3 regions of the Vibrio sp. genome follow, and region 1 is predicted to be linked to each of the others. Evidence: predicted binding sites of a transcription regulator. Region 1 holds the regulator's gene; each other region holds the start of a gene.
The links. The regulator PurR, encoded in region 1, represses purine synthesis genes. The targets are predictions, from matches to a motif close to TNANGNAAACGTTTNCNTNA.

Region 1 (10,238 bases):
TAGCCCTTCACATGTCACTATGCTTAAAGCGGGTGTACTTAACGCAGATAAGATTAATGCAGTAAGCCCTAGCTATGCTGAAGAGCTTAAAACCGAACTAGGCAGTCACGGAATGGCAGCCGAATTCCAAAGTCGTGCGAAAGACCTTGTCGGCATATTAAATGGTTGTGACTACTCTTCTTGGAACCCAGAAACGGATCCGTATTTACCGACGAATTTTCGAGCCAATCGCCAAAGTATGGTGAGAGGGAAGAAAGCGTGTAAACGAAACTTGCAAGAGAAGGTAGGACTAGCGGTAAAAGAGACTGCGATGTATGGCATGGTGTGCCGTTTGACTAATCAGAAAGGGGTGCATTACCTGCTTCCGATTCTTTCTCAGTTTCTGAAGCATGATGTTCAACTTGTTATCGTTGGTACAGGCGATCCTGTTCTGGCGTCTAGATTGAAAGAGGTGGAAGCGTTATACAGCGACAAGTTTAAGTTTGTTGAAGCGTACGACAATGGCTTGGCGCATCTCGTTGAAGCTGGCTCCGATTTCTTTTTGATGCCATCTGAATTTGAACCATGTGGTCTAAACCAGATATACAGCATGGCTTATGGCACACTACCTATCGTACGTGGTGTAGGTGGACTTAAAGACAGCGTGAGCGATTACGATGTTGACCCAAATATCGCCACAGGGTTTGTTTTCGACGAGCCAGAGCCAGTGGCTCTGCTTCTGACATTGCAACGTTCACTGTTGCTTTATGCCCAACAACCTAACGAGGTGAAACGAGTTCAATTGTATGCGATGAGTCAAAACTTCTGCTGGAGTAAAGCGGCGGATGAGTATCTATCGCTGTACCACAGTGCGTTGAATGCATAAATAATATACGGTTGAAATGAGGCGTCTTATGACGCCTTTTTTGTATTTTTCTAGTTTTGGACAAGATAAGTTACACGAATTGACATAAGCTGAATTAAAATTGCATCACTTTATGCTAATCTTCGGTTTTCAAAACTCCTTGGCAAAGATAGACAAAACAAAAATATGAGCTCAGAAATGCTGTTTCACAAAACATTTGAACATCCAACGAGTAAAGAGTGGGTGGTGTTTGTGCATGGTGCTGGAGGGAGTTCATCTATCTGGTTTAAACAAATCAAAGCTTATAAGCAGCATTTTAATTTGTTGTTGATTGATTTGAGAGGACACGGAAAATCTAACCAACTGCTTAAAGAATTGATGGCAAATCGATATACCTTTAAAGCGGTAACGCAAGATATCCTCAAAGTGCTGGACCATTTGAAAATCAGGTCTGCTCATTTTGTTGGCATGTCTCTGGGAACCATTATTGTCCGTAATATTGCTGAGTTAGCCTCAGACCGCGTTAAATCAATGGTTCTTGGCGGAGCTGTAACGCGCCTGAACACTCGTTCTCAAGTTTTGGTGAGGTTAGGTAACTTGTGTAAGCACATAGTCCCTTACATGTGGTTATACAGCTTGTTTGCTTATATCGTCATGCCTCAACGAACTCAGAAAGAGTCACGTCACTTGTTTATCCGCGAAGCAAAGAAACTTTGTCAGAAAGAGTTTAAGCGCTGGTTCATCCTGACTGCGGAAGTGAACCCTTTAATGAAATACTTTAAGGATCGTGAACTGCCAATCCCGACTCTCTATTTAATGGGGGAAAGGGACTATATGTTTATAAAGCCTGTAAAAGAAATGGTCGCAGTACATAGTAGAAGTAAGCTATTAGAAATTCCGGATTGCGGCCACGTTTGTAATGTAGAGCGCCCAGATGAATTTAATCAGCACTCAATAGAGTTCATCCAGCAACAAATCCAAACTGCTTAATCGGCGGCTGTCCCGCATTGCCAGCACACACCAAATTGTGACTCATTCATTTCACCGCATTTGACACATAGCCACTCAACACCCGCATCTGACTGCTTAAACTGCTCTATGATTTTAAGCGCTTCAGTTTGTTTATCCGCTTGTAACAGCCAAACATACGGCTCACTATTTTCTCCAAAAGGCACTTCGCCTTGTAAGCCAAAGATACCTTCTCCGCGAACCTCACAATTAATACCTTGGGACCTGAGAAGCTCACAGACTATGTGAGCTTCGGGTGGGTTACTAGCAGAGTAAACCTTCATGATGTAGAGCCATTTTGTGCTGCAGGAGAAGACTTTATCTTAGCCATTACCCATTTGGCTATGACAGGGAATAGGCCCAGCAGAGCAAAAGAAGCTAACACTGATGGAGAGACAATACCCGATAAGCTCTCAATCTGAGCGAGCTGAGTACCCGCATTAAGGTATACAGCAGTACCAGGTAACATACCCAATTGACTCACCACATAGAAACGAGCGACAGAGATTGGTGTCAGTCCCATTAGCAAGTTAATTAGGAAAAATGGGAAGACAGGGATTAGCCTTAGAGAAAAGAGATAAAATGCACCGTCACGCTCCACACCTTGATTGATCGCATTTAACTTATCCCCGAATTTGTCTTGTACCCAGTCTCGTAGCAAGAAGCGACTACTAAGGAAAGCAAGAGTAGCACCAATAGTGCTGGCAAAAGAAACAAGCAGCAAGCTCGTCCAAAAGCCAAACAAGGCGGCACCGAGTAAAGTCACAACCGCAGCCCCAGGGATAGAAAAGGCTGTAATCGCGATATAAGCGACGAAGTAAGTCAGTGCAGCAAAGATAAAATTCTCATTAATGTAGTCAGCTAGCGCTAGTTGCTGTGCTTTGGCATTCTCAAGTGTTAAATATTGGCCAAAGTTCATCGCTAAAAACACGATAAGAGTGACCAGTACTATGCCAATGATCAATTTTTTGTTCATAACAGCGTCCTTATACAATCTGCGCTCAAGGTAACTTGTGCCCTATAGTTACATACTTAAGTAAGTATAGGGAATCATTGATATAGGGAATAAGAACGAGTCATGAAGCAGAAAATTTCCATCAAAAGTAAAAAAGCCAGCATTATGCTGGCTTTTTATCAATCAGTTGGAGAGTTTGCTAAGTAACTCTTGTCGACGAGTTTGAGGTATTACTGACCAGTGCGTACCTTTTATTGCACCTTCTAGCGCCCAAAGTAACTCAACACTGACTTCTGCTGAATGAGAAGACTGAATAGCCTTATAAGCATTGACTGCGCCCGCTTCTTCCAAGGATTCAACGTCGTCAATCCCTGCCTTTTTCAGCATTCTTTCCGTTGCTAATCGCAAGTTAGGTAAATCTTTCAAGCGGTTAGGCTTAGCTTTTGATTGTATCTTTTTCTCTTCTTTTGCCGCTTTTAAAGCTTGTTTAGCAAGCGCTAATGTTCGTTCGGTGTCAGAAGAAAGATCATCAGTTAATGCAAAATATTTGGTTACGACGGGGAAACCGCGTTTTTTATAAACGTATGGTTCCAGCGCAAGGGTTTTAAACTGCTGTGTAAGCTGTTCATCAGCGCGCACGTGCAGTCTGTCATTTACCACCAAGGCAAACATCGTTTCATCTGCGAAAATGCCGAAGCCGCCAAACATTGAACGAGACTTAATTTGACCAAGTTGCTCAAACAGTCTCATTGAGTCTTTTAGTATTGGTTTATCCATGCTGTAATTTCTCGGTGTATATGTATACGCCACCAATTCAGGTCCGAGAGAGTAGCAAAATAATGCAGAAATTTTGTCAGTAAGGTGTCATACAAGAAAACACTTCGTAAAATATCGACGAATTCCATGTCTAGTGCTGTTACGTGTTAAGACGCGTCTAGATTACGAGAAATCTTATTGTACTAGTTTTGCATATTTGCCATCGGCAACCCCGCTGCCTTGTACTAATGACTTAAGGCCGGTGGCTTTGCGTCCCATCCTTTCGGAATGGTTTGCCCTGTTCGTGGCATTAATCGAACTATTTAAGAATAAATAATATTTGAGGTAAGTATCACACTTGGAGTGACTAAATGTGATCTTGGTTCAGTAAATTGATGGGGGTTATGCGTTTGGCTAATCAATAATCATATTGCCAAACGCATATCGTTATTACTTGTTAAGGTTGCGAACCGTACAACGCTCAACAATTTCTGGGTGCATTTCAAAAACGCGTTTTTCGTGTTCTTTGTCCTTTATGCGCTCTAGCAGAATTTCAAACGCATTTTTACCAACACGACGTTTTGGCTGGTGAACTGTTGTTAGTGGTGGAGAGAAGTATTCCGCTAACTCAATATTGTCATAGCCAATGATCGACATGTCTTCAGGAATTTGGATACCTTTCTGCTGTAGGCGGCTCATCAAACCAAGAGCCATAGTGTCATTGAAACAGAATACTGCAGTAGGGCGCTTGTCCATTGCGACGATCTTGTCAGCAGCTAGTACGGCTGTATCACATTCAAAGTTACCTTCGAGGATCCAGTCTTCGTTGACATTGAGTTCGGCCTCTTGCATTGCGCGTCGGTATCCCGCGATACGTTCTTGGCACGCTGCTTTTTCGAAGTGACCACTTAAACAAGCGATGTCACTATGCCCGCGTTCAATAAGGTATTTCGTTGCTAGGTAGCCACCTTCTTCGGAGTTATCGATGATCTTGTCTGCTTGGGAGCTCTCTGGGCCCCAATCCATAACCACTTTTGGAATATCTTTGTGGCGATCAAGCATTTCACTTAACTCTTCAGTTAAGTCAGAACACATAACCAAGATACCATCTACACGCTTTTCAGCTAACATGCGGATGTAATCACGTTGCTTCTCGTAAATACCACCGGTATTACATAGGATCAAAGTATAACCTTGACGGTAACAGTAGCTCTCTACACCATCGATAACTTCAGAAAAGAAAAGGTTGGTTGATTGAGTAACTAACATACCGATGGTACGAGTGCTGTTACATTTCAAGCTACGAGCAACAGCACTTGGTGCGTAATTCAGTTCCTGTACTGCTTCCATGACCTTTTCTTGGGTCGCTTCTGCAACAAAACGTGTTTTATTAATTACGTGAGATACCGTTGTCGTTGACACGCCGGCTAAGCGCGCTACGTCTTTTATAGTGGCCATAAGGTTCTGTCCTGTCGATGACTGCCACGGAACAATATTCCTAAGTTTAGGATAATCTGGCAGAAAGTATCAGAAACACAAAAACCGCTGTTAATTAGCGGTTTGTATTTATTAAATTCATTTTTATCGTTTGCGGTCACGATTCTAGACCGCAAACTGGAGAAGCGCAAATAAAAAGGCTTTTGTTACCGCTTAGGGTCACAAAAAGTAAGGTTTATTCACCTTTTAAGTAGCTCGAGTCGAGCTCTAAGAATGCGACCATCAAGTTCGCGATAGCAGAATAGAAACCAAATTCGTCAATGTTTTTACATTTCGCAGCAAATTGTGGTGTCCAACTTAGTAGGTGATCGCAGATAAATGCATCTTGTGCGGCCAACGCTTCTTCCATTGCACTTTCTTGCTCCAACTCGTTAGAGCGGATGATTAGGTTACCTAAAAAATCAAGCTCGATGGCAATATGGTCTGCGGGCTCATTAAGGTTCTCATCTACCTGCACTCCATATTGTTGGAGCAGCGCTTCAATTTCTCTCGCCGGTTCATCATTCAAGAGACCTGACTTACCGATGTACATTGAAGCGTAAGGCAAAGCTGAGTCTCTATCCGATTTAAGGAACAAATCACAAAAATCTGCTGATAGCTCTAGCTGAGCATCCTCTCGGTCCATTAGGCGGTTCAAAGCGTCAATGACGTCAGAAACGGCAGGTTTTAGTGCTTCGTTCTCACCCAAACCAGTCAGAAATGAGCGAATTTCTGCAGAGTGATACTGATCTAAAGCTTCCTGAGTCAGTTCTTTTGCCATCAGGCTAGAGAGCCACCAGTAGATCTCGGCGCGTTTTTCATTAAATGCTTTAATTTCTTGCATTAGGTTTAACTCCTAAAATAACTGCGGATAGTTTACCCAATAAAAATGAACAGCGGTAACACTGGTTGTGACGAAATAAATGTAAATGTGGAAAAAAGTTAACCGATAGCCTAGGTTTGTCTTGAATCAATAAAAAATCATCTTTCTTGGTTTTAAAGTAACAAATACTAGAAATGTTACTGATTATGAATAGAATACTGGTTAAAACGATGACCAATGTAAAATAAGTGGTGTAAATGAGCTATCACGTATTAGTTGTAGAAGATGACGCAGTAACTCGTAGCAAGCTAGTTGGTTACTTTCAAAATGAAGGTTACCACGTAAGTGAAGCAGAAAGCGGCGAGCAGATGCGTGATTCACTACAGAACAATGCGATAGATCTAGTGATGTTAGATATCAATCTGCCTGGAGAAGATGGATTGATGTTAACACGCGAGCTTCGCAGTCAATCAGACATTGGGATTATCCTGGTAACAGGACGCACGGATAGCATTGATAAAATCGTCGGCCTTGAAATGGGTGCAGATGATTATGTAACTAAGCCTTTTGAGCTTCGTGAACTTTTAGTGCGCGTCAAAAACTTGTTATGGCGTATTTCTGCAGCTCGCAATTCAGCAGGTGTTGGAGAAACGGATAAGCAAGACAGCAACACAGTACGTTTTGGTGAATGGACGTTTGATGTTCAACGTCGAGCACTAAGCCGTGCCGGCGAGCCTGTAAAATTGACTAAGGCAGAATACGAACTGCTAGTTGCTCTATCTTCATACCCGAACCAGGTACTGAGCCGTGAGCGTATTCTTAACATGATAAGCCACAGAGTCGATGCACCAAATGACCGCACTATCGACGTTCTTATTCGCCGTATGCGTGCGAAAATGGAGTTTGATCCAAAGAACCCACAGATTTTCGTGACGGTTCATGGTGAAGGCTACATGTTTGCTGGGGATTGATATTCGTCAGATATAAAAAAACCGAGGCATGCCTCGGTTTTTTTATATCTATAGTTGGCTGTTAGAAGCTTCTAAAGATTTTTCTTCATAGTCAGAAGCCCAATCTCTAAGGGTTTGCCACATTCGCCCGAGTGTTTCATGCCAATAACGCTCGGTTTGCTCTAGGTAAACCGCTTTTGGTGTGAACTTAGCCCAAGCTTGAGTAACGTTCTCATGTGCTAGGTAATTAGTTGGAGCAGGATAAGGTTTTAAGCCTGCAGAGTGAAATTCATTCAGAGCTCGCTTCATGTGACTTGCTGATGTCACCACCACCAACTTTTTGTGTTTGACAAATGCAGCAGCTTGTCTCGCTTCTTCCCATGTATCTTTTGCTGTTTCTAGTAGAACAATATCTGACTTAGAGACGCCCAAAGCGAGTGCGACTTTAGCCATCATTCGTGCATTACTCGTTTCAGAGCCACCAGAGTAACCGGACAAAATAAGTTTAGAACCCGGGTAGATGCGCATAATACGAATACCCTCTGCTAAGCGCATTAACCCAGTCCGGCTTAACTCTGAAGTCGGCGGGATTTTGTCATCAACGACATGGCCACTGCCTAGCACCATGACATAGTCAATAGATTCATCTACGGGGAAAAACGCAGAGTACTGGCGTTCAAGTGGCATGAGTAATCGAGAAGAAACAGGCTGAAACGCGATCAGGAATATGCCAATAAATGAGAAAAGGACGATAAAACAGCCAGTCTTTTGATTTCGGGTGAACATGATCAGCATCAAGCCAAGTAGGCCGATGATAAGCATTGCCGGTAAAGGCATCAGAAGAGAAGAGACCACTTTTTTCAGCTCAAACATACTAAATAGTCCGAAAAAACATCAGTTGATTATTTTTTAAGAGAAACCCTCTTTATTCCTGCTTTTCTTGTGACAGAATAGCAGCACGATTAGACATAATACCTTAAGCTGCTGTGACTGAAGACCGTAATTTCGACGATATTGCCCACAAATTTGCAAAAAATATTTACGGCTCCGATAAGGGAGAGATCCGCCAAGTCATTGTTTGGGAAGACTTGGAGCATTTATTATCCGCTATTGACGGAACTAACAGAGAGCTAAATGTACTGGATGCAGGTGGTGGCTTAGCACAAATGTCGCAAAAGCTTGCCAAACTCGGACACCACGTTGAGTTATGTGATCTATCTTCGGAAATGCTGCAACTGGCAAAGCAGGATATTGAAAAAAATGGCTTGCTTGAGCAGTATCGCTTGATTCATTCTCCAGTCCAAGAGATAGGGGAACACTTAGAACACCAAGTTGATATGGTGATATTCCACGCTGTAATGGAATGGTTGGTCGATCCTAAATCTGCGCTTGAGACGGTGTTAGAGCAGGTTAAACCAGATGGCGCTGCGTCCATCATGTTCTACAACCATCACGGGCTGGTTTATAAAAATGTCGTATGTGGCAATATTCCCCACGTTCTTGAGGGAATGCCTCATCGCAAAAGATTTAAATTACAGCCGCAGAAAGGTTTAAAGCCAGAAGACGTTTACCAATGGATAGAAGACGCTGGGTTTGAAATTCGCGGTAAATCTGGGATTCGCTGTTTTAGTGATTACATAGGGAATATGGAATATACAGGGGATTATCAGTATGAAGATGTATTGGCTCTCGAAAAACAACTTTGTCGACAAGAGCCTTACCTCTCATTAGGTCGCTACATACATGTATGGGCCAAAAAGAAACAGAAACAGGAATAATAATGAGTGAGATGACTCTCAATGCTGCAGAGCAACCAATCGATGAATTGGTCGGCTGGGTAAAGCAGCACGATTTCTCATTGAACCTGACGACGGAACGGTTGGCGTTTTTGATCGCATTAGCGGTGTTAAGCAACGAAAGGTTTGATGAAGAATTGGGTGAAGGTGAGCTGCATGATGCGTTTACTATCGTCACTCGACTTTTTGAAGATACTGGTGAAGCTTCGGCTTTCCGTGCGAACAATGCCATCAACGAGATGGTGAAACAGCGTCTTATGAGCCGCTTTGTTAGTGAGATCACTGACGGGGCGAGTATTTACCGCTTGTCGCCATTAGCGATAGGAATTACCGACTACTACGTGCGTCATCGCGAGTTCTCGAAATTGCGCCTTTCTATTCAGCTCTCTATGGTTGCTGATGAAATGGCGAAAGCAATTGAAGCGGCGCAAAAAGGTGGTACACCGGGTCACTGGAAGAAAAACGTTTACGGGATTTTGAAATATTCTGTAGGCGAGATCTTCGATCAAATAGACCTCAACCAACGTGTGATGGATGAGCAACAACAGTCAGTGAAACAACAGATTGCTGATCTGCTAAACAAAGACTGGCGTGAGGCGATCAACAACTGTGAAGCGCTTCTGTCAGAAACATCCAGCACGTTGCGTGAACTTCAAGATACGCTGCAAGCTGCCAGTGATGAACTGCAAACTCAGATCCTAGACATCCAAGAGATCGTCTATGGAGATCCTGAACTTGAGTTTATCGAAGAAGCTTTGTTTGGTCTGCAGATGAAACTGGACCGAATCACAAGCTGGGGTCAGCAAGCGATCGACCTTTGGATTGGTTACGACAGACACGTGCACAAGTTCATCCGTACCGCGATTGATATGGATAAGAACCGTGCATTTAGCTCGCGCCTACGCCAATCCGTTAAAGACTATTTTGATTCGCCTTGGTATCTGACTTATGCAGATGCGGAAAGGCTTTCTGACCTTCGAGATGAAGCCCTAGTACTACGCGATGACGAGGTAACAGGTCAAGTTCCGCTAGAAGTGGAATACGAAGAGTTTCAACAGGTCAATGATGAGTTATCAGAGCGAATCGGTGACATGCTTAAAGCACATAAAGATCAGGGTTCACCGATTGATCTTGGTGTTGTATTACGAGATTACCTCGCACAACACCCTCGCACTCATCATTTCGATTTAGCCAGAATTGTTATTGATCAAGCTGTGCGTCTTGGCTATTCAGAGTCAGACTACCAAGCTATACAGCCAGATTGGCAAGCGATTAACGATTTTGGGGCAAAGGTACAAGCAAATGTCATCGACCGATACTAATGAATACATGCCAGAAAATCTGGTAAAAGCACTTTCAAACCCTCTGTTCCCAGCGCTAGATAGCATGCTTCGAGCAGGGCGTCATATCTCAAGTGAAGATCTAGACAATCACGCGTTGTTGTCGGACTTCGAACTTGAGCTTTCTTCCTTCTACCAGCGCTACAACACCGAATTGGTGAAGGCGCCAGAAGGTTTCTTCTACCTTCGTCCACGTTCAACGTCTCTGATTGGACGCAGTGTCCTTTCTGAACTGGATATGCTGGTGGGTAAGGTACTGTGTTTCCTTTATCTAAGCCCAGAGCGTCTTG
Region 2 (10,238 bases), on a different contig from region 1:
ATTCTATGCTATGCAAACTACACTGAACGCATTCCAACAACGTGTCCAAGAAATCGTTACTGACACGAACTTAAACCCGAAGCAGAAGAACCAGTTTCTTGCATTAGAAGCTGAAGCTAACCTTCCATATATGGAGGTGTCTGATGTGGTTTCTTCGGCTATGAAGCAAGGAATACTTTGCGATATGTTTGAAGGGCATGCGCCGTTTAAGCCTCGCTACGTGTTACCTGATTATGCAAAGTTCCTTAATCAAGGCTCTGAGTATCTCGAGGTCGATCCTGCCCAAGATTTTGATGATGCGTTGAATCTACTGACAATTATTTATCATCATGTTCCTTCAGTTACAAATATCCCTGTCTACCTTGGCCAGCTCGATGATGTGCTTCTTCCTTATGTTGGTGATCTTACAGAGCAGCAGATTTACGTAAAGCTCAAACGATTTTGGATTATGCTTGATCGCACACTGCCTGATGCCTTTATGCACGTTAATATTGGCCCCAAGGATAACGTCATTTGTCGTACCATTCTAAAAGTGGATGCTGAACTAAAACAAATCGCTCCAAATCTTACCTTTATGTATGACCCGGCGGTCACGCCAGATGATTTACTCAGACAAGCAACCAGTAATATATGTGAGTGCAGTAAGCCACACATTGCTAACTATCCGATGCACGCTGCTGCTTATGGTGATAAACAGTTTGGTATTGTGAGCTGTTACAACTCACTACCATTAGCTGGTGGATCAAACACACTCGTCAGAATGAATCTTAAAGAAGTTGCTCTACTTGCAAAAGACAGCACGGATTTTATTGATTATATTCTTCCTTCTTACAGCCATTTAATGATTGCATTGATGGACGCCAGAAGTGGTCACCTTCATGAAAAGTCTAACTTCTTTAAAGGCTTTTTAACGACTGAAGGATTGATTGAAGAAAGCCGTTTTGCCCCAATGTACGGTATTTTTGGAATGGCAGAAGCTGTGAATATTTTGCTTGAAAAAGAAGGCTGTAACGATATGTACGGGCATAGCGATAAAGCAAACAGGTTAGCTTTGGCGATTTCAGAGAAGTTAGCGCATTTAGTTGATACGAGCCCTGTAAAATACGGATTAGAAGGCAAAGCGCTACTGCATGCTCAGGGGGGGATTAGTCTTGATGATGGCGTCACTCCGGGAATACGCATCCCTTACGGTACAGAGCCAGATCCAGTGGCATATGTTCAAGCAACTGCTCAGCAGCATAAATACTACACATCAGGCATCAGCGATATTCTGACCATAGATGAGACGGTTAAGTCTAACCCTGAAGCAATGTTCAATTTGTGTAAAGGTGCACTCGCTCTTGGGTATCGCGAGTTTACCGCAAATGTTGCATCGAATGATCTCGTTCGGGTTACGGGTTACATGATAAAGCTATCTGATATCGAGAAGTTTAAGGCTGAAGGATCGCGTAAGAATACAACCTTTCTAGGTGCGGAAGCTGCGAATAATACCGGTATCTTAAATAGGACGCCAAGAGTTGTGAGCATGGAATCTAAGCCAGTTTATAAGTAAGGCAGCGTAATGGAAAAAAGTGCGTTCGTGAGTCGAATACTCAATTTTTCCTGTGTAGATGGGCCGGGCAATCGCCTGGTCATCTTTCTTCAAGGGTGTAATTTCAACTGCGTTTCCTGCCACAACCCCCATACGATCAATCATTGTAATCACTGTGGAGAGTGTGTGGCGGGATGTCCAACTCAGGCCTTAACAGTGAATGAAAGTGGCAACGTTGTCTGGGATGAGGCTAGTTGCACTCATTGCGACCAATGCATCGATGTATGCAGTCATCGCTCGAGCCCTAAGGTGATGCGTTATACCGTTGCTCAAATCTTAGAACGAGTTAGGCAACAACACTATTTTATTAGTGGTGTAACCGTGTCGGGTGGCGAAGCAACCTTACAACTACCATTTATTATTCAGCTATTTCAACGTATCAAAGCCGATTCAGATCTAGCGCATCTCACTTGTTTTATTGATAGCAATGGATATTTATCTCAGCAGGGGTGGCGTAACGTGATTCCTTACCTGGATGGCGCCATGATAGACCTAAAATCCTGGCAGAGTGAGACTCATCAATGGCTGGTTGGAAGAGACAACCATAAGGTAATAAATTCCATTCATCTACTTGCTGAAAGTAATAAGCTCCACGAGTTGCGGCTACTTCATATTCCGGGTAAGAGTGATCTAGATGTGGAAGTTGAGCATGTGGCTAGGCTCATCAATCGCTTGCCCCAAAACGTTATTATTAGACTCAATGCCTTTCAGCATCATGGTGTTATCGGTCAAGCTCTGGATTGGCCCAAATGCACAGAAGATCAAATGGAGCTTTTCTACCATTCTTTGAAAGGGTTAATTCCCAATACCATTACTCGACCAAGCGTCTATGCCTAATTAACCTCTAGTAATTGTTGATGAAGCCATCGAAGAGCCGGGTGATTTAAGCTAGCTTCATTCCAAACTAGGCTATATCCGACTTGACCGTAATCGAATGGCAGTGCCTTTGGCACGAGTCCTTGCGCTTGGAAAGCTCTGTCTGCCCAAGCTTTGGAGCAGGTTAGAAGACGTTCGGATTGATGGCACAAAACGGCCCCTGAGCCAAAATCTGAAACAGTAATTGAGATCTTACGAGAGCGATATTGCTGAGTCAGGTTTTGCTCAAAGTAGGGCTCAGACAAGTCGTTATCCTGGATGCCAATATGTTGGTAACGCAAATAATCGTCGATAGAAATCATATTTTCTGCAGCAAGTGGATGATTAGGCGACATCAAACAGACCATTTCATCGGCTAATATTTGTTGCCACATCAACTCTCGACTGCGAGTGGGTGGTTGACTGATATCGTGAGGCAGCAGCATAAAGTCGACTTGTCCGCGACTTAAGGCATCAAAATTCATCTGTTCTTTGGCGTAAAGTTGAATTGGTTTCGCCGATTCCAATTGCTGCGAAATTTGATCAATTTTATCGGCAAATAGTTCAAAAGTGCTCTCGCGCATGGATAGAGCTATCGAGCCTCTATACGTTCTTGGGTTGAACTCTCCTTGGTGAAGAATACCGTTCATACTTTGCAAAATACCGTGTATCTGTGGAGCAATGCTTAACGCGTACGAAGTTGGCAATAGCAAGCTGCCTTCTCTATAAAACAGTTCATCTTTAAGCTGCTCTCTGAGTTGAGAAAGGGTTTTACTAACGCTAGAAGGGGTCACGCATAAGTAATCTGCCGTTCTAGTTACGCTATTGGTTGAGAGCATCACATGAAGAACCGTTAAATGCTTTAAGCTGATACGGGATAGAGCTATAAAATCCATGGTGAAACACTGTCGAATCTTGGGTGATGATATTATATCTATGATTAGTGCTGACGACAGTTATTAACGCGCGAGAATTCAACTTACCAAGTTAACCAATATAGAAAGTAATGGAGGGCAATCAAAGAACCTCGGTATACCTATAGCATCTTTGACAAAGGGAGAAGAGGGAAAGTGAGTTGAGAGGGTAGCAAACGAGGGTGTTCTGTTTTACAAACATGAAAACGCCCTCTAGTAGAGGGCGTTTAAGGGTACTTAGTCAATCAACCCATATTGTGAGCCTAGAATGTCGATAATCTCTTGCTTCGGATTATCGCTAAGATGAATTGGCTGGCCCGTAATTTTCTCAGCAATACCCGTATAAGTAGTCGAGATGTCCATTAATGCTTGAAGTGGTAGCGCGTTATCACGAGCTAAAGCTTCACGCTCAGGCATACGCTCTTTATTAAGCAAAATATCTGGATCAGGGAAGTGGTTTAGCAAGAATTGACGGAACCCTTCTTTAGAATTCTCGACGATATTCCCCGCTTGATATTCTTTCATATCCCAAATACGAGAAGAGTCAGGGGTGCCTACTTCATCCATATAAATCAGCTTCTCGTGGCCGGACGCATCACTTACGTAACCAAATTCAAATTTGGTATCAACAAATATTTGTTCTACTTTCGCTAGCGCATCACTAATCACGCTAAAGCCATCGTTAAGCAGCTTCTCATATAGTGCGATGTCTTCTTGTTTCGAGAAATTAAATGCAGAGAAGTTGTCTTCAATGTTTTTACGTGTGATGTTAACGTCGTCTGCCTCTGGAACTCCTGGAATACCTTTGAGAATCCCTTTAGTCGATGGTGTCATTAGAAGTTCAGGGAGAGCTTTATCTCTTTCCAAGCCTTCTGGTAATTCGATACCGCAGAATTCGCGTTCACCTTTCTCGTAAGCTCGCCACATTGAACCTGTGATGTACTTGCGGCAAATCGCTTCGATCATAATTGGCTTTGCTTTCTGGACGATCCAAACCAGAGGATGTGGAATGTCCAGAATATGGCTTTCTGCCAAACCATTTTCTTTAAATAGGCTAAACCAGTGATTAGAGATCGCATTCAAGGCGGCCCCTTTTCCTGGTACACCTTGCAAACCTCCTTCAGCATGCCAGATACAGTCAAACGCCGAAATACGGTCACTGATAACCATGATTGCAAGTGGGGCATCAGGAGCAACATCATAGCCTTTTTCTTGAATAAGGCGCTTGCTGTCTTCTTCAGTTAACCAGTATACCGAGCGAACCTTTCCGCTGTGGACTGGTTTATTCGTGCGAATGGGAAGATCGTCATTAACGGCGAGAACTTGATCTGCGAGACTCATTTAGACATTCCTATCTTTGTCAAAAATGGGTGAAAGACGTAATTTGCTTTCGATTTGCAGAGCATAATACCAGAACTAATCTAGGCTTCCAGATAAAAAGCAAACGTTTGCTTTAAAAGTTTCGTGTGGTGGGATATATCTGGATTAAAAATAAAAAGCCCCTCGAGTGAGAGGGGCCAAAGACAGTGTTATTGTTGAGCTTATTAATGGTACTGGAATGATCTGCCCTCAACAAAGAAGACTGCACACTGAAACTGTGTTGCTAGGTCGCTAAGCAGCGCTTGATCGAGTTCTGAGATACTTGTCGAAGCTACAACAGCACTAGCATTGCCAGATTTTATTGCTTTAGTAACAATTTCGACCTCAGATTGAGTCTGAGACGCTTTCATTTGAATGATCTTCTTACAGCTAACGTTGTATGAAGCGAACTGCTCAAAGTCAGGACGAGGGCATTCAGCGGTAAACAAAATCCACTGCTTCTGATTCGATAGACCAGCTAAGCGGTAAAGGGTTGCATCATCAATGTTCATCGGTTGCGTTGGTTGAGCCAGAACGTTGAATTTAGAAACTGAGCGATTTTGAGTTTGAAACTGAATCATAATACTGTCCTTCCATACATGCTGTATGCTTATACAGTAGTTTGTTTGTAATTAGTGATCAAGTCTTTTTGTTGTCTTTTTAAGCAAAAAATAGAGATGAATTACCAGAGTTTTGGTGTAAGTTTTTGATATTATGGGGTTTGTTTCTTGGTGTTAATGTTGGCTTAGTATTAGAAATTGTGAGCAGCAGCACAGGTGTTTATACAGTGGTTTGTGAAAAGTACTGTATAAACACTGGGTGGAGACTATAAGAAGCGATCGGGATAATCGCTAAAGATGCCATCAAGGTTATTCAGATGCTTCAAACGATTTGGGTTGTTCACTGTATAGCACCAAACCTTAAAGCCAAGTTTTTGCAAAGAGGCGACTTGTCTTTTACTTGTCCATAGATAGTTTAAATTACAGCCAACAGCTTGAGCTTCTTCTAGCAACTGGCGATCTTTTTTTCTTAGCCGCTCTGATAGAACTGCGATCGCATGGACAGGAAACTGTTTACGAAGATGACGAATCACTTGGTGGTTAAAACTCGAAAACAGAATCTTTTCTTTGGGCATTTGACTCCGTTCTAACTCCTTAGCGACCAACTGGGTCACACGCTCAGGGTCGTGCCGGTCAATTTTGACCTCTAAGTTGAGGCTGACGGAATGTTCAGTTGCGAGCACTAACAACTCTTGAAGTGTCATTATGGGTTGATGACTACATGTGGGGTAATTATGCGCAAAATTTAGTTGCTTTAGCTCTGCAAGCGAGAGTTGATCGACTCGCCCAATGCCATTACTACAACGGTCTACGGTATGGTCATGGCAAACAACGAGAACATCGTCTTTGCTAGGTTGAATATCGACTTCAATCCACTCTAGCCCCAACTCGATAGCGGCTTCAATGCTGGCTCGTGTATTTTCTGGCTGGTGTCCCGCGATGCCGCGGTGTCCGACTATAATCATGGGTCTCACATCATACGAGATAATAGGTGATTAGATTAGCTCTAAATGGTGGTTGTCACTAGAAAAATCTGCCACTATCGGCAAACAACAATATTATAAAAACATACTTATAGAGATTTAATATTGAACGCTGAACGTAAAGCTGCATGGATCCTGATCGCCACGACAATGTTGGCTGGATTAGGTTGGATCTTTTCTAAAGAAACCATTCAAGGCTTACCACCTTTTGGGTTTATCGGTCTGCGATTTTTAGTCGCTGCGATTTGTTTATTGCCGCTGTGCTATAAGTCATTTAGACAATTAACGCTCACTCAGCTTAGTCAAGCATTAGGTGGTGGTGTAGTGCTCGCCTTCGCATTGCTCGCTTGGGTATACGCTATTTCAATTAGTGATACGCTAGGAGAGGGGGCGTTTATAGTCAGTTTATCGATGATTATTGTTCCCATCGTGGCTTGGGTATTATTCAAGGAACGCCCTAAACGCGCGTTTTGGTTTGCAATGCCAATCGCTGTTTCTGGCCTTGCTTTTCTTTCGTTGAAAGGCGGTTGGAACAGTGCGCCTGGTCAAATATGGTTTTTGGCTAATGCGTGCATGTTGGCTCTTCACTTCAACATCAATAGCAAGCTTGCGCAAAAGCTACCAATTTTACTGCTCACGTGTATCCAATTGTTTGTAACTGGCTTAATCGCGTTGATTACGTCAGCATTGTTAGAAAGCGTTCCAACAAGTATTGATTCTTCGATATGGGGTTGGTTTGCTGCGAGTGCCATTCTGGCGACGAGTCTTCGCTATGTGATGCAAACATTAGGGCAGAAAGGATGTAATCCAGGCAATGCGGCACTCATCATGCTATTGGAGCCCATTTGGACAGTGATACTCAGTATCCTTTGGTATGGTGAGCAGCTTTCAACTAATAAGGTTATTGGTTGTGGCTTGATTCTTTTCGCACTTATCTTCTACCGTACTGACGGAAAGCTAATTAGAATTCGACGCTAGTAGTTAATTCAACATTAGCAAGATCGTTCGATATTTATTTAGAAGGCAAAATTAAATTGCTATAATTGACATGAATATTAGTAATTAAGTCGTTAAATAAATACAGGGATGAACGCATGAAGATTGGTGTTATTGGCGCTGGCGCAGTCGGTGTAGGCGTGTGTAACTATCTACTTACATTGGGTAGCGTTAGTGAGCTAGTACTACTGGATAAAAATCTAGAACGCGCAGAAGGAGAGGTGTTTGATTTCCGTCATACCTCAGCGCTTACGTTTTCAAAAAATACCCATCTCGTTGCCACTGATGATTACTTGAGTCTAATTAGCGCAGATATTGTAGTCATTACTGCAGGCGCGCAAATTCAACAAGGACAGACGCGCATCGATCTTGCTGAAATCAATAGTCGCATTGGTGTTGAGATTGCCAAAGAAGTGGAGCGTGTCGCGCCAAATGCAATCTTGATCGTAGTGTCGAACCCTTGTGATATTGTTGCTCATTTTATTGCTACCAACACAAAATTCCCTCGCTCTAAGGTGATCAGTAGTGGATGCGTCATCGATACCGCTCGTTTGATGAGTATCGTCGCTAGTCGAGTGAATTTGGACCCTAAAAACGTATTTGGCTATGTATTAGGGGAGCATGGCAGCAACTGTTTTACCCCAAAGAGTCTAATATCGATTGCAGGGCAACCTGCCGATTACTATTGCGACACTCATCATATGGAACGTATCTGTGCCGACGAATTACTTGAATCGGTCAAACAGGCTGGTTATGAGATTTTCAAACGTAAGCAAAATACGACTCATGGCATTGCTGCGAGTGTGTTTAGAATCATTCAGGCAATTAAGATCAACGAGCGTTCTGTTCTACCCGTCGCAACCCTGTTGGATGGTGAGTATGGGCTGAATAACGTTGTGCTGAGTGTGCCAACCGTGATTGGAAAGAGTGGTGCGGAAGCGGTGTTAAGTCACCCATTCACATCAGAAGAGATGACAACCTTGATGCAAATTGCAGGTAATGTTGATGATGTTGTCAGTCAAGTCGCTGAAAAAACAGGCTTGGTTAAATAATGTTGCATCATATGGTTGATATGCATCCCCAAGTATAAAAGCGATCAACGCTCTTAACTCACAACTTAGAGCTTTTACTCTTTTTCTTTTGGCGGTGGAAGGTTAGATTGGTAATGTAATAAATTTGTTAAATCTAACTTATGAAAATTCACGCTATCGACGGCTATATACAGACTATGTATATAGCCGAATATCCTGATAAATTGATGCTGCTTGATGGGGCAAGTCGAGCAGATGTCGAATACGTCGAGCGTTTTATTACTCATCGACTCCAAAGGCCGCTAACCGATCTTAAGGTTGTCGTCATTACCCACATGCATCCCGATCATGCTGGTGGGGCGAATCGCTTACGACAACGTACTGGATGTAAACTTGTTTCCGCCAACTGTGATGCTCAATGGTATTCCGGACTAGACGGCTTCCTGATGCACCTTACCGATGTTGCTCTTGCTGCGTGGGTAGCTAAGAGAAAGCGTAAACCAAGAAAAAACCTTTGGTACTCGCGTTATTTGTTTCCCGATGTAAAAGTCAATGATGGTGACCTAATCCCAGGGTTTGAAGATTGGCAGGTACTAGAAACGCCAGGGCATACCGATAGAGATCTCTCTCTTTATCAAGCTAAGCAAGATGTGCTTTACGTCGCAGACCTTATGGTTGAAGTGAAGCAGAGACTCATTTCACCATTCCCAATCTTTCACCCTAATAAATACCGAACATCAGTGAAGAGGGTTTTTGATATGGCTCCATCACGTTTACTTGTCGCCCATGGAGGAGAGGTAGAGTTTGATTTGGTGAGTTATCAATATTTGATTGAAACGACACCTCGAGCCCCTTCGACACACTGGCGAGTTACCAAAATTCAGCTCAATAGTTTACTCAGAACGATCTTTCACTTGGGGCGGAGTAAACGGAAAAAGCAATGATTGGGTATCAAATCCCGCTTGTTGGGCGATTCTCAGGTATTTCTTAAGTTTGTAATCAGGTACTTTTGTATGACGAGAAAGAATCCAAAAGTAATCATTGTTGTAACCGGAAACAAGCGCAGTTGAATAATCAGGCTCTAAATAGAAAATGACGTAGCTACTATAAAATGGCCCAAAGAATGAGACTTTTAAGTGCCCAATACTCGGGTCTTGCACAAACTTGGCTTTCCCAAGTGCTTCGCTCCAACTTTGCTCCTCTTCATTCCAACCGCGATTGATGACTTGAATGGAGCCATCGTCGTTAAATGAGTAGGTGGCAGATACATTACTTAGACCCCGTTCAAAACTATGATCCAGTCGAGCGATTTCGTACCAAGTACCAAGGTAGCGGTTGGTATCAAAGTTCTTGATGGGTTCAATTTTCTCGGGAATCGCTGTACAAGCAGTTAGAAAAGCACAAGCAATGGACAAAAGGTATCTTTTCATAGTTTTCAGTAAGTTATTTTAGCCTCATTAACTTTAGCTTTGTTCCTTTAGGATATCTAGCAAAGTTGAACTTTGGCGCAATCTCTTTACTATGTGTGGACACCATTCCATGGCTTTGGCCATCAAAACTGAAGCGAGCAGATGAAACCCAGCCACATTGCTACTTTTGCATTCACGATATGCTTATCCACGAGTACAGTCGCATCAAGTGTCGACCAAGCAATTTCGTTAGAAAATGAGGCGATCCATCGCGCTATTTTAAGTCAAAAGAAAATTGATGCCAGTGACGATCGTGCGCAGCAATTACGACAAGATATAGAACAGTTGAACGCAGAAATTCGAGACTTAGAGCTGTATCAAGGCCATCTGCAGTCTCTTATTGCGAGCCAAACAAAAGAAGAAGAGAGCTTTAAGCAGCAGTTAACCGATATTGAGCAAACGAGACAAGGTATTGTGCCATTGATGTATCACATGATTGATGGCTTAAAGCGTCTTACGGAACAAGGATTGCCGATAAAA
Region 3 (10,238 bases), on a different contig from region 1:
TTCCCTAAAATGGGTAAGAAAGCTGAGCTTGTATGTATCACTACAACTTCAGGTACTGGTTCAGAAGTTACTCCATTCGCGGTTGTTACTGACGACAAGACTGGTGCTAAGTACCCACTAGCTGACTACGAAATCACGCCAAACATGGCTATCGTTGATGCTAACCTAGTTATGAACATGCCTAAGTCTCTAACAGCATTCGGTGGTTACGATGCAGTAACTCACGCTCTAGAAGCTTACGTATCTGTTCTTGCTAACGAATACTCTGATGGTCAAGCTCTACAAGCACTTAAGATGCTAAAAGAGTACCTACCATCAAGCTACGCGAACGGTGCAAACGACCCAATCGCTCGTGAGAAAGTACACAACGCAGCAACTATCGCTGGTGTAGCATTCGCGAACGCATTCCTAGGTGTTTGTCACTCTATGGCGCACAAGATTGGTGCTGAGTTCCACCTACCACACGGTCTGGCGAACGCACTACTAATCTCTAACGTTGTACGCTACAACGCGAACGATAACCCAACTAAGCAAACTGCGTTCTCTCAATACGACCGTCCACAAGCACGTCGTCGTTACGCTGAAGTTGCTGACCACCTAGGCCTAAGCCAAGAAGGTGACCGTACTGCTCAGAAGATTGAACGTCTACTAGCATGGTTGGACGAGCTGAAAGGCGACCTAGACATCCCAATGTCTATCCAAGCTGCAGGTGTTTCTGAAGCTGACTTCGTAGCGAAACTAGACGAACTAGCTGTTGAAGCGTTCGATGACCAGTGTACAGGTGCTAACCCACGTTACCCTCTAATCACTGAGCTGAAAGAAGTTCTACTAGCTTCTTACTACGGTAAAGCATTCGTTGAAGGTGAAACTTTCGAAGGTACTACGGTAATCAAGAAGAAAGCAGACCAAGAAGCAGCGAAAGCGCCTAAAGCTAAGAAAGCAAAAGCTGACGCATAAGTAAGCCGTTAGTTATGAGATAAGTTTTCGCTAGCACGACACTTATCTATCGGGAAAAGATAAAGCCCCAGTCGAATGACTGGGGCTTTTTTTGTTCGATAGCTTCAGTAGTGTCTCTCTTGTCACTATCATTGACGGGTGAGTACGTGTGTAGCAAATCTGCAAGTGGTAACTTGGCCGCGTACCCAAGTGCGCTGGTGTTTTATCGCTAGTGTAGGGGCTTTGTTACACAATGATTTCAGGAGTTATTTATTGCCCATAGAAGCCAGAGCTAGAAGTATACTGGAGATACAGTAGAACAGCGGTTGTTAAGTTAAATACGTTTACAGCTGACGTTGATGATGGTGATTAAACCAATAAATAAAAAAGGCCGATGTAGTCACATCGGCCTTTATGGTTATGTTATCTAACTATTTTTCGTCTTCTGGTAGCTTAACGTTTAATTCAAGAACAGAGATGTCATCATCTTTGTGTTCAAAAGAGAGATCAACCATCGAAGGATCAATGGCGACATACTTACTGATCACTTTAAGAATATCTTCTTTAAGCTGCGGTAAGTATGAAGGTGCTGGATCGCCCTGGCTTCGACGCTCTGCAACGATAATTTGCAGGCGTTCTTTGGCTAAGTTTGCAGAGTTCTTTTTCTGCGGGCGGAAAAACTCAAGTAATGACATGCCGATTTAGCCTCCGAATAGACGTTTAAAGATTCCTTTCTTCTGTTCGGTCAGGAAGCGGAAATCCACTTGCTGACCCAGCAGTCGCTCTACCGCATCATCGTAAGCCATTCCCGCATCTGATTGCTCGTCGAAGATAACTGGAACGCCTTTGTTAGACGCATTTAGAACGGCTTGGCTCTCTGGAATAACTCCTAGCAAACCAATGTGCAGAATCTCCTCTACATCTTCAACACTGAGCATTTCACCTTGAGTGACACGCGCAGGGTTATAACGTGTAAGCAGAAGATGTTGCTTCACTGGTTCTAAACCTTCTTCGGCACGGCGAGACTTAGAGTCAAGAATACCGAGAATGCGATCAGAATCGCGTACAGAAGAAACTTCAGGGTTTGTTGTTACGATAGCTTCATCTGCAAAGTATAGTGCCATTAGTGCACCTTGCTCGATGCCCGCTGGTGAATCACAGATAACGAAATCGAACCCCATTTCGTCGAGTTCATCTAGAACACGGCGCACACCTTCTTTGGTCAGTGCGTCTTTATCACGTGTTTGAGAAGCAGGAAGAATGAATAAATTCTCGGTACGCTTATCTTTAATCATCGCTTGGTTTAGTGTTGCTTCACCATTAATGACATTGACGAAGTCGTAGACTACTCGACGCTCGCAACCCATGATTAAGTCGAGGTTACGTAGACCAATATCAAAATCGATAACTGCTGTTTTTTTACCTTTCATCGCTAAACCTGAAGCGATAGCAGCGCTTGATGTAGTTTTACCTACACCGCCCTTGCCTGACGTTACAACAATAATGCGTGCCATTATGTGTTCCTTATAAATCTTAAATTGTTAATAACTCGAATTGTAGCGAGTCATCATCCAAACTAAACATAACTTTTTGTTGCCAGTATTCTTCCGAAAATTGTTCGGTTAACCAGTAATGACCCGCGATAGACATGAGTTCAGCGTTGAGCTTATTGCAGATGATTACCGCATCTTTGTTACCACTTGCACCTGCAATGGCACGACCACGTAGGGTTCCATGAATATGAATAGAACCATCTGCAATGACCTCAGCACCTTCGCTGACATGATTAAGTACCACTAAGTCACAATCTTTAGCATAAATTTGCTGGCCTGAACGCACTGGAGAGCGAACTATTTTCGTTGGCGCAAGCTTAGCTGGTGCCTGACTAGGAGACTTGCTCGCCGACATGATGGCAAATGAAGCCTCACTGGCTAAATTTTGCGTGCGTTTGTCTTTACAGCCAGCAACACCGACGGGAATCATTCCCGCAGCAGAAACTCCGTGCTTCAATGCATGAAAGTCTATATCACCATCCACCTTTGCAATGTTGATGACAACAGGGGCATTGGCAAAAAAGGCGGGAGCCTGTTCGACTTTATCATTGAGAAATTTGACCGTTTTTTCCACGTTATTGTCACTAAGGTGCAAAACGGACAATGTGAAACTACTGCCTTTTAGGTCTGGTGAATGTGACATCTTTTACTTACAACCTCGTAAGGGCGTTGCCTGAGACTAGGGTTGTCATGTTATATTCCCACAATAAGCACAGCAAGTTATCTTGCGCTCAATTGAGTGTTTTGCTCTCAAAAATAACGAAACATTGACGTTCATTGAATAGAAACGGACAAAAGGCTTCCCATGCTTTGTGCAATTTACAAAAGTTCTAAAAAAGAAGGCGCTTACCTCTACATTCCGAAGAAGGACGATTTTTCACAAGTTCCTGACACATTGATGCAGATGTTTGGCAAACCTATTATGGTAATGGTCATCAAATTGGATGGCCGACAATTGGCCTCGGTAGATATTGAGAAGGTGAAAAAGTCACTTGATGAAGAAGGCTTCTTCCTCCAACTTCCACCTCCACCGAAAAACTTGTTAGATGAATACAAAGAGCAGAAGAAAGCTCGCCAGCAGTCCGAAGAATAATAAGACACGGACTTGCGATACTTTGCTCAAGGAGGGCAATGTGAAAAAATTATTGTCAGTCGTACTAGGTGCAACCATTGCAAGTTCTGTTTGGGCAAATGAACAGAGCTTTGAGCAATACGTTGATGGGTTGAAACAAGAGGCGAGAGATAAGGGCATCTCAGAACAGGTTATCTCGGCCGCTTTTGCTGATGTGACATACAAGCCACGCGCGGTAAAAGCGGATCGCAATCAGCCTGAGAAAAAGCTAACTCTTGATGAATACATTCCTCGCGCTGTGCCTGATTGGAAAGTAAAGCAAGCTAAAGAGCTGTATGACAAGCACTATGATGAGCTTTCTCGTATTGGGGAAGAATATGGTGTCCAGCCACGGTTCATTGTCGCTCTTTGGGGCGTAGAGAGTAATTTCGGCCGCTTTACTGGTAATTACAGCGTTATTGATGCGCTTTCCACCATGGCATATGACGGGCGTCGTGAAGCGTTCTTCCGCAAAGAAGCAATGGCGGCGCTGCAGATTCTTGAAGAAGGCCATATTCCAGTTGAAGATTTTAAAGGATCATGGGCTGGGGCGATGGGGCAGTGTCAGTTTATGCCAAGTTCCTTCTTGTCTTTTGCCGCGGATGGAAACGGTGATGGCAAAAAGGACATATGGACCAGTGAAGCCGATGTATTTGCGTCTGCCGCCAACTACCTAAGTCAATCGGGATGGGGTGATAAATACACTTGGGGTCGCCAAGTTAAACTCCCTAACGGTTTTGATACGAGTATCCAAGGTCGCAGTGAAGAGAAAGGGAAGTATCTTCAGGATTGGAGCAAGCTAGGCGTGACTCGTTACGATGGTCGTCCATTGCCAAAACTTGATGAAGACATTAAGGCTTGGTTGATCGCCCCGGATGATGCGAATGGGCGAGTTTACTTGGTATACAATAACTACAATGTATTGATGAAGTGGAACCGCTCTTACTACTTCGCTCTGGCGGTAAGCCATTTGGCCGACAGAATCGTACTATGATTTGTTAAAGGAGCTCTGCGGAGCTCTTTTTTGTTAGGAGTTTCCGTGTTATCTGATCGCGCTTCTCAAATGGTGGTCTTTGCCACTTTACTTACTCACAAAAACTTTACTGCTGCTGCACGCAATTTAGGAGTGTCGGTTTCTCATGTGAGTAAGCAACTAGCACAACTTGAGGAATCGTTAGGGGTTAAGTTAGTCCAGAGGACAACTCGTACATTTACGCCGACAGAAGCAGGCGAACATTATTTTCACCATTGCCAAAAGCTAGTTCAAACTATTGAAGAAGCGCAGAGGGAAATCGAAAGCCAGCGCGATGAAGTGGCCGGGCTAATTAAGATTGGGCTTTCCCAATCTTTCGGCACTTTGCACATTTTACCTGCTATCGATGAACTACGAGTACGTTATCCTAACCTGCAAGTAGAAATGCATTTGTTTGACTATCGAGTTGATATGTTGCAAGAGGGGCTAGACCTATGGATCACCAACAATGAAACTCTGCCTGAAGGCTATGTGGCTCAGCGACTCGCTGACAGTAAGTTTGTGGTTGCCGCGTCTCCAGATTACTTAGTGAAACACAGCACACCTCTTCATCCTAATGACCTGGCGCAGCATAACTGTCTTATTTATCGGAGTTGGGAGCGTGATTACACAAGTTGGGCGTTTTCTAGACCGCATGAGCAGTTAAACGTAAAAGTTTCGGGTAATTACTCTGTGGATTTGGCGGAAGCGGTGCGAGACGCAGCCGTCGCTGGGTGGGGGATCGCCTATTTGGCGACATATCTTATTCGTGATGAATTTAAAACTGGGAAGCTCATTCAGCTCTTGCCAGACTGGCAACCGAGCCAAGATATGCCCTTTTATGCGGTGTATCCAAGTCGACGATATCTGCCTATTAAGACAGCTGCCGTGATTGATTTTATTAAGCAGAAAATTGGTTCACCTTGTCACTGGGACAGACGGTTAGCGCCACACTTACGTGGATTTAAATTGTAAATGTGAGTCGCCAAATTGTTTCTATTCTTACAAACATCTTTTCCTGATGGAAAAGATGCGAAAGAGCAAACGTTTATATTTAATCAAAACAAACAGTTATTAGAGTGATGGTTAATTGTACTAACGAAAGTACACTCCATTAACAACTGTGATTTGCATCTCGTTTTTATCTGAATATTATCCGACGCCATTCTTGTTCCCCCCATTTTGTCGGATCTTCTTATGAACTCAATCCTAGGTATTGTGGCCATTCTGTTTTTAGCTTGGCTACTTTCTACAAACAGAAAAAGTATCAATGTAAAAACGGTATCGTTAGCATTTGCATTGCAGATCTCTTTTGCGCTTTTGGTTCTCTACGTACCAGCGGGTAAAGATGTCCTGAACAGTGTCACTGGCGCTGTCTCAAACCTTATCAATTATGGTCAGGAGGGTATTGCTTTCCTTTTCGGTGGGTTAGCAACGGGCGGCTTTACGTTCGCTATTAACGTGCTTGGTATCATCATTTTCTTCTCTGCGCTGATTTCAGGCCTTTACCATATTGGTGTTATGCCAAAGGTGATTAATTTGATTGGTGGGGGGCTCCAGAAGCTACTTGGTATTGGCCGAGCGGAATCGCTTTCTGCTACAGCGAACATTTTTGTCGGCATGATTGAAGCGCCTTTGGTTGTAAAACCATACCTAAAGCACATGACTGATTCTCAATTTTTTGCTGTTATGGTGGGTGGTCTTGCATCCGTAGCTGGTGGCACATTGGTGGGCTACGCGTCATTAGGTGTGGACCTGAATTTCCTAATTGCGGCTGCGTTTATGTCTGCCCCTGCTGGTTTGCTGATGGCGAAAATCATGGTGCCAGAAACAGAAGCTATTGATGCTGAGACTGAACTCGACAATGTTGAAATGCCACGTGCCACCAACGTAGTTGAAGCTATGGCGGATGGGGCGATGTCTGGTTTGCGCATCGCAGTGGCTGTGGGTGCAACACTATTAGCGTTTGTTAGTGTGATTGCGATGCTAAACGGTATGCTAGGTTGGCTAGGCAGCTTAATGGGTACAGAGCTTAGCTTTGAACTTATTCTAGGGTATCTGTTTGCGCCTGTTGCATGGTTGCTCGGTATTCCTTGGTCTGAAGCGATTACTGCAGGTTCACTGATCGGTAACAAGATTGTTGTGAACGAATTTGTCGCATTTATCCAGTTAACAGAAGTGAAAGCGCAGCTAAGTGCGCACTCTCAAGCAATCGTGACGTTTGCACTGTGCGGTTTTGCTAACATCTCTACCATGGCAATGTTGATTGGTGGTTTAGGTAGCGTGGTACCAGAGAAGCGCCCATTCATTTCGAAATTTGGTTTCCGCGCAATTGCCGCAGGTGTCATGGCGAACTTAATGAGCGCATCAATTGCAGGTGTCATTCTAAGCCTGTAATCACTCCAACTCGCTCAAAAACAAAAGGGTTGATGTTATTGAACATCAACCCTTTCTATTTCTCTGAGGTGGTGTTTAAAGCTCTACTTTTTAGTGTGGAACTGTTCACACGCTAGCATGGTATTTTCAATAAGACTAGCAACGGTCATTGGACCAACACCGCCTGGTACTGGAGTAATAAAGCTCGCATTTTCTCTTGCTTTATCGTATTCAACATCGCCAACTAGTTTGCCTGATTCTAGACGGTTGATGCCAACATCGACCACCACGGCTCCTTTCTTGACCCAATCGCCAGGAATAAAGTTAGGTTTGCCAACGGCGACCACGACGACATCAGCTTGACGGACGTGCCCTTCAAGATCTTTGGTAAAGCGGTGACAAGTTGTCGTTGTGCAGCCTGCTAAAAGCAGTTCTAGTGTCATTGGTCGACCAACAATATTTGATGCTCCAACAACAACCGCATGCTTTCCTCGTAGCTCAATATTGTAACGGTCTAGTAGGGTAATAATCCCTTTCGGCGTACAAGAGCGTAACTTAGGGATGCGTTGTGCTAAACGTCCAACATTATAAGGATGGAAGCCATCTACGTCTTTCTCTGGATGAATGCGTTCCAACACGTGAGTAGCATCAATGCCTGCTGGAAGAGGTAGTTGAACTAGAATACCATCAATTTCAGCATCAACATTTAACTCATCAATAAGGGCTAGGAGTTCTTCTTCCGAAGAGGTTGCCGGAAGGTCGAATGACTTAGAGACAAATCCAACTTCTTCACAAGCGCGGCGTTTACTGCCCACGTACACTTGAGATGCTGGGTCTTCACCAACCAGTACTACTGCCAGACCAGGTGCACGCAGGCCGGCTTCTACGCGAGCCTTAACTCGAGCAGCAACTTCTGATCGAACAGTTTGGGAAATAAGCGTTCCATCGATATTTTGAGCAGTCATGACTTTCCTTCAATTAGAATGGCGAATAATTTGCAGCGCATTGTCGCAAATTATTTGATGAACATCTATAAGCAAACGTTTGCTTCGTGGTAATTTTAATCAATTGATGTGTTGGTGTCCTTTTTTTGTTCATTCAGATCATATTGTTACGAAAAGCCCTTGTTTTAAGAAATCGAACTCGTATAATCCTTTCCCTGTAGCGCGCCCTTAGCTCAGCTGGATAGAGCACGTCCCTTCTAAGGATGTGGTCATAGGTTCGAATCCTATAGGGCGTGCCATTTATTTAAAGACCCCGATAACTCCTCGAGTTGTCGGGGTTTTTGCGTTTTAGGTTGTGGCGTCTTTAGTGGTATATAGGTAATTTGGTGAATCTTGTTTGGATTTTAGGCATGGAAGGCTGCGGCAGATGAAGAATTTAGCCCTATTTGATTTTGACGGAACAATAACGACAGAAGATACATTTACAAAATTTCTGTTCTATTCGACGCCTAAACTTAGGTTATATCTAGGGTTGCTTATCGTATGGCCTGTCATTTTGTTGTACAAAGTTGGCTGGCTGCCGGCTTGCCGAACCCGACCTATTTTATCCTTTGTCGCTTTTTGGCGACGAGATGTTCAAATCGTAGAACAGCTTGCTCAGCAATTCTCTTCCACCTATTTGCCGACAGTGATAAGAGAAGTCGCTCAAAGGCGCTTGGAGCTGCATAAACAGTGTGGTGACGACATATATTTAGTGTCAGCAGGACTCAATCTCTATTTACAGTTTTGGTGCCAATCGCAAGGCATCGAGCTGGTATGCAGTACGTTAGAGCAAAAACAAGGACGTTTTACTGGGCGTTATCAAAATGGGGATTGTAGCCACGAGCATAAAGTGCGCTTGCTGACTCGTCGAGTAGATACGTCATCATACGTAAAAATCTATGCATATGGGGATACGCTTGAGGATTTACCAATGCTTCGACTTGCTCATGACGCTTATCTAGACTGGCGACCACTAAAGGAAATAGACGGCCATTCAATAAAGGCTTCTTAACTTCGCAAATAGTTTCCATAGCTTTCATTCCTATGTCGTATTTGTCGAATCGTTACAATAAAAGACTTAATTTGGTTCATTGTTCCGTCAAAATGCTCTGAGACGATTGATTGTAAGGTATGAAGTATTATGGAACAGCAACACGTTAGCGTAGAGTATCAAACGCAATTAGCAGGTCGAGGAGCACGATTGGTAGCCTCTCTGATCGACTCTTTGATTTTGGCTATTTTTATTCTCCCTTTAATGTATTTCACAGGGGGCTTTAGCGGTTTGATGCAAAGCCCACCAGTAGAGCCAAGTTTGGGATATTTGTTGGTTATAGGATTTGTTAATTTTGTATTGTTTGGAGCGATCAACCGAACACTTCTACGTGACAAGGGGCAAACGATAGGTAAGAAGGTGATGAAAATTCGCATTCAAGGCCTTGATGGTAAGACGCCTCGTCTTACTGAGTTGCTTTTCAAGCGTTACGCCTATTACTTCTTAATTGGCTATGTACCTGTCGTGGGTGGTTTTATTAGCATTCTTGGAGTCTTGTTCATTTTTGGCAAAAGCAGGCGATGTGTGCACGATTTTATTGCTTCGACTCAAGTTGTTCGCGCGACATAGGCTATTAGTCTGACTCAATAAAAAGCAGCGTTTACTAACGCTGCTTTTATGTTTGTGCTTTGTTTCTGTACATACGCAACGGTTTTCGGTAGCATGTCGCTCCTTCTTTGAACTCCGATTCAATCAGGTTAGTTTCCAGTTCTTTGTATTTAGGCACCATGCGCAGTATTCATACCAAAATCAAACCCGAATTTGAGCCTTTGTTGTCAGAGTTAGCATTACACGCTCTGCTACATTTGCATACCAATTATTCGGGCAAGCTTTTGGGATACAAATCGCGCAGTGATATCAATGACATCATTTCCCACTGGCTGAACAAAGCATCGAACAGTAAAAAATATAAGCCTTTCAAGAAAAAAATACGTTCTCTTGTTACTCATGCACGCTCACAGCGCCTTGATATGGAATCTATGCTTGAGAACTTATTACCACCTCAAGGTGGGGATGAACTGCCTCATTTGGATAGTTTCTTGCTGCTTATCAATATGCTTGAGAAAGAGCTAAATACCACGGTGCTGGTTTCAAGTCCTGAGTCTGTTGATCTTAAGTTCAATCCCAAGGGATGTTTGCTCTGTGTCCTGTCGCAAGATCTCAATGCACACTTTAGTGAACGAAATCGTCTTGTCGCCGATATTTCGATGCT

Region 2: a site for PurR is predicted at 4,797-4,816, ahead of AC4MRV_RS11995 (phosphoribosylaminoimidazolesuccinocarboxamide synthase). Genes of this name have one in related genera too.
Region 3: a site for PurR is predicted at 5,649-5,668, ahead of AC4MRV_RS11100 (NupC/NupG family nucleoside CNT transporter). Genes of this name have one in related genera too.

The regions. Positions count from the first base shown of each region.
Region 1 covers NZ_CFHWOM010000062.1:6,354-16,591, forward strand. The annotation lists gene glgA (glycogen synthase GlgA) at 1-865, shown strand, start outside; gene AC4MRV_RS19125 (alpha/beta fold hydrolase) at 1,031-1,834, shown strand; gene AC4MRV_RS19130 (putative signal transducing protein) at 1,831-2,136, opposite strand; gene AC4MRV_RS19135 (TVP38/TMEM64 family protein) at 2,133-2,828, opposite strand; gene AC4MRV_RS19140 (TfoX/Sxy family DNA transformation protein) at 2,991-3,584, opposite strand; cyclic di-GMP riboswitch class I at 3,786-3,871, opposite strand; gene purR (HTH-type transcriptional repressor PurR) at 4,014-5,021, opposite strand; gene torD (molecular chaperone TorD) at 5,236-5,883, opposite strand; gene torR (two-component system response regulator TorR) at 6,120-6,833, shown strand; gene elyC (envelope biogenesis factor ElyC) at 6,882-7,685, opposite strand; gene cmoM (tRNA uridine 5-oxyacetic acid(34) methyltransferase CmoM) at 7,799-8,590, shown strand; gene mukF (chromosome partition protein MukF) at 8,593-9,930, shown strand; gene mukE (chromosome partition protein MukE) at 9,911-10,238, shown strand, end outside.
Region 2 covers NZ_CFHWOM010000019.1:27,458-37,695, reverse strand. The annotation lists gene AC4MRV_RS12010 (YjjI family glycine radical enzyme) at 11-1,552, shown strand; gene AC4MRV_RS12005 (YjjW family glycine radical enzyme activase) at 1,562-2,428, shown strand; gene AC4MRV_RS12000 (LysR family transcriptional regulator) at 2,425-3,342, opposite strand; gene AC4MRV_RS11995 (phosphoribosylaminoimidazolesuccinocarboxamide synthase) at 3,598-4,701, opposite strand; gene AC4MRV_RS11990 (SulA-like leucine-rich domain-containing protein) at 4,905-5,300, opposite strand; gene AC4MRV_RS11985 (glycerophosphodiester phosphodiesterase) at 5,546-6,244, opposite strand; gene AC4MRV_RS11980 (DMT family transporter) at 6,368-7,240, shown strand; gene AC4MRV_RS11975 (lactate/malate family dehydrogenase) at 7,357-8,310, shown strand; gene AC4MRV_RS11970 (MBL fold metallo-hydrolase) at 8,451-9,233, shown strand; gene AC4MRV_RS11965 (lipocalin family protein) at 9,183-9,719, opposite strand; gene AC4MRV_RS11960 (DUF3450 domain-containing protein) at 9,861-10,238, shown strand, end outside.
Region 3 covers NZ_CFHWOM010000016.1:28,014-38,251, forward strand. The annotation lists gene adhE (bifunctional acetaldehyde-CoA/alcohol dehydrogenase) at 1-957, shown strand, start outside; gene minE (cell division topological specificity factor MinE) at 1,368-1,631, opposite strand; gene minD (septum site-determining protein MinD) at 1,638-2,450, opposite strand; gene minC (septum site-determining protein MinC) at 2,470-3,132, opposite strand; gene AC4MRV_RS11085 (YcgL domain-containing protein) at 3,295-3,582, shown strand; gene AC4MRV_RS11090 (lytic murein transglycosylase) at 3,623-4,594, shown strand; gene AC4MRV_RS11095 (LysR family transcriptional regulator) at 4,640-5,587, shown strand; gene AC4MRV_RS11100 (NupC/NupG family nucleoside CNT transporter) at 5,810-7,009, shown strand; gene folD (bifunctional methylenetetrahydrofolate dehydrogenase/methenyltetrahydrofolate cyclohydrolase FolD) at 7,093-7,953, opposite strand; tRNA gene AC4MRV_RS11110 (tRNA-Arg) at 8,155-8,231, shown strand; gene AC4MRV_RS11115 (HAD-IB family phosphatase) at 8,360-8,986, shown strand; gene AC4MRV_RS11120 (RDD family protein) at 9,116-9,595, shown strand; gene AC4MRV_RS11125 (DUF2913 family protein) at 9,754-10,238, shown strand, end outside.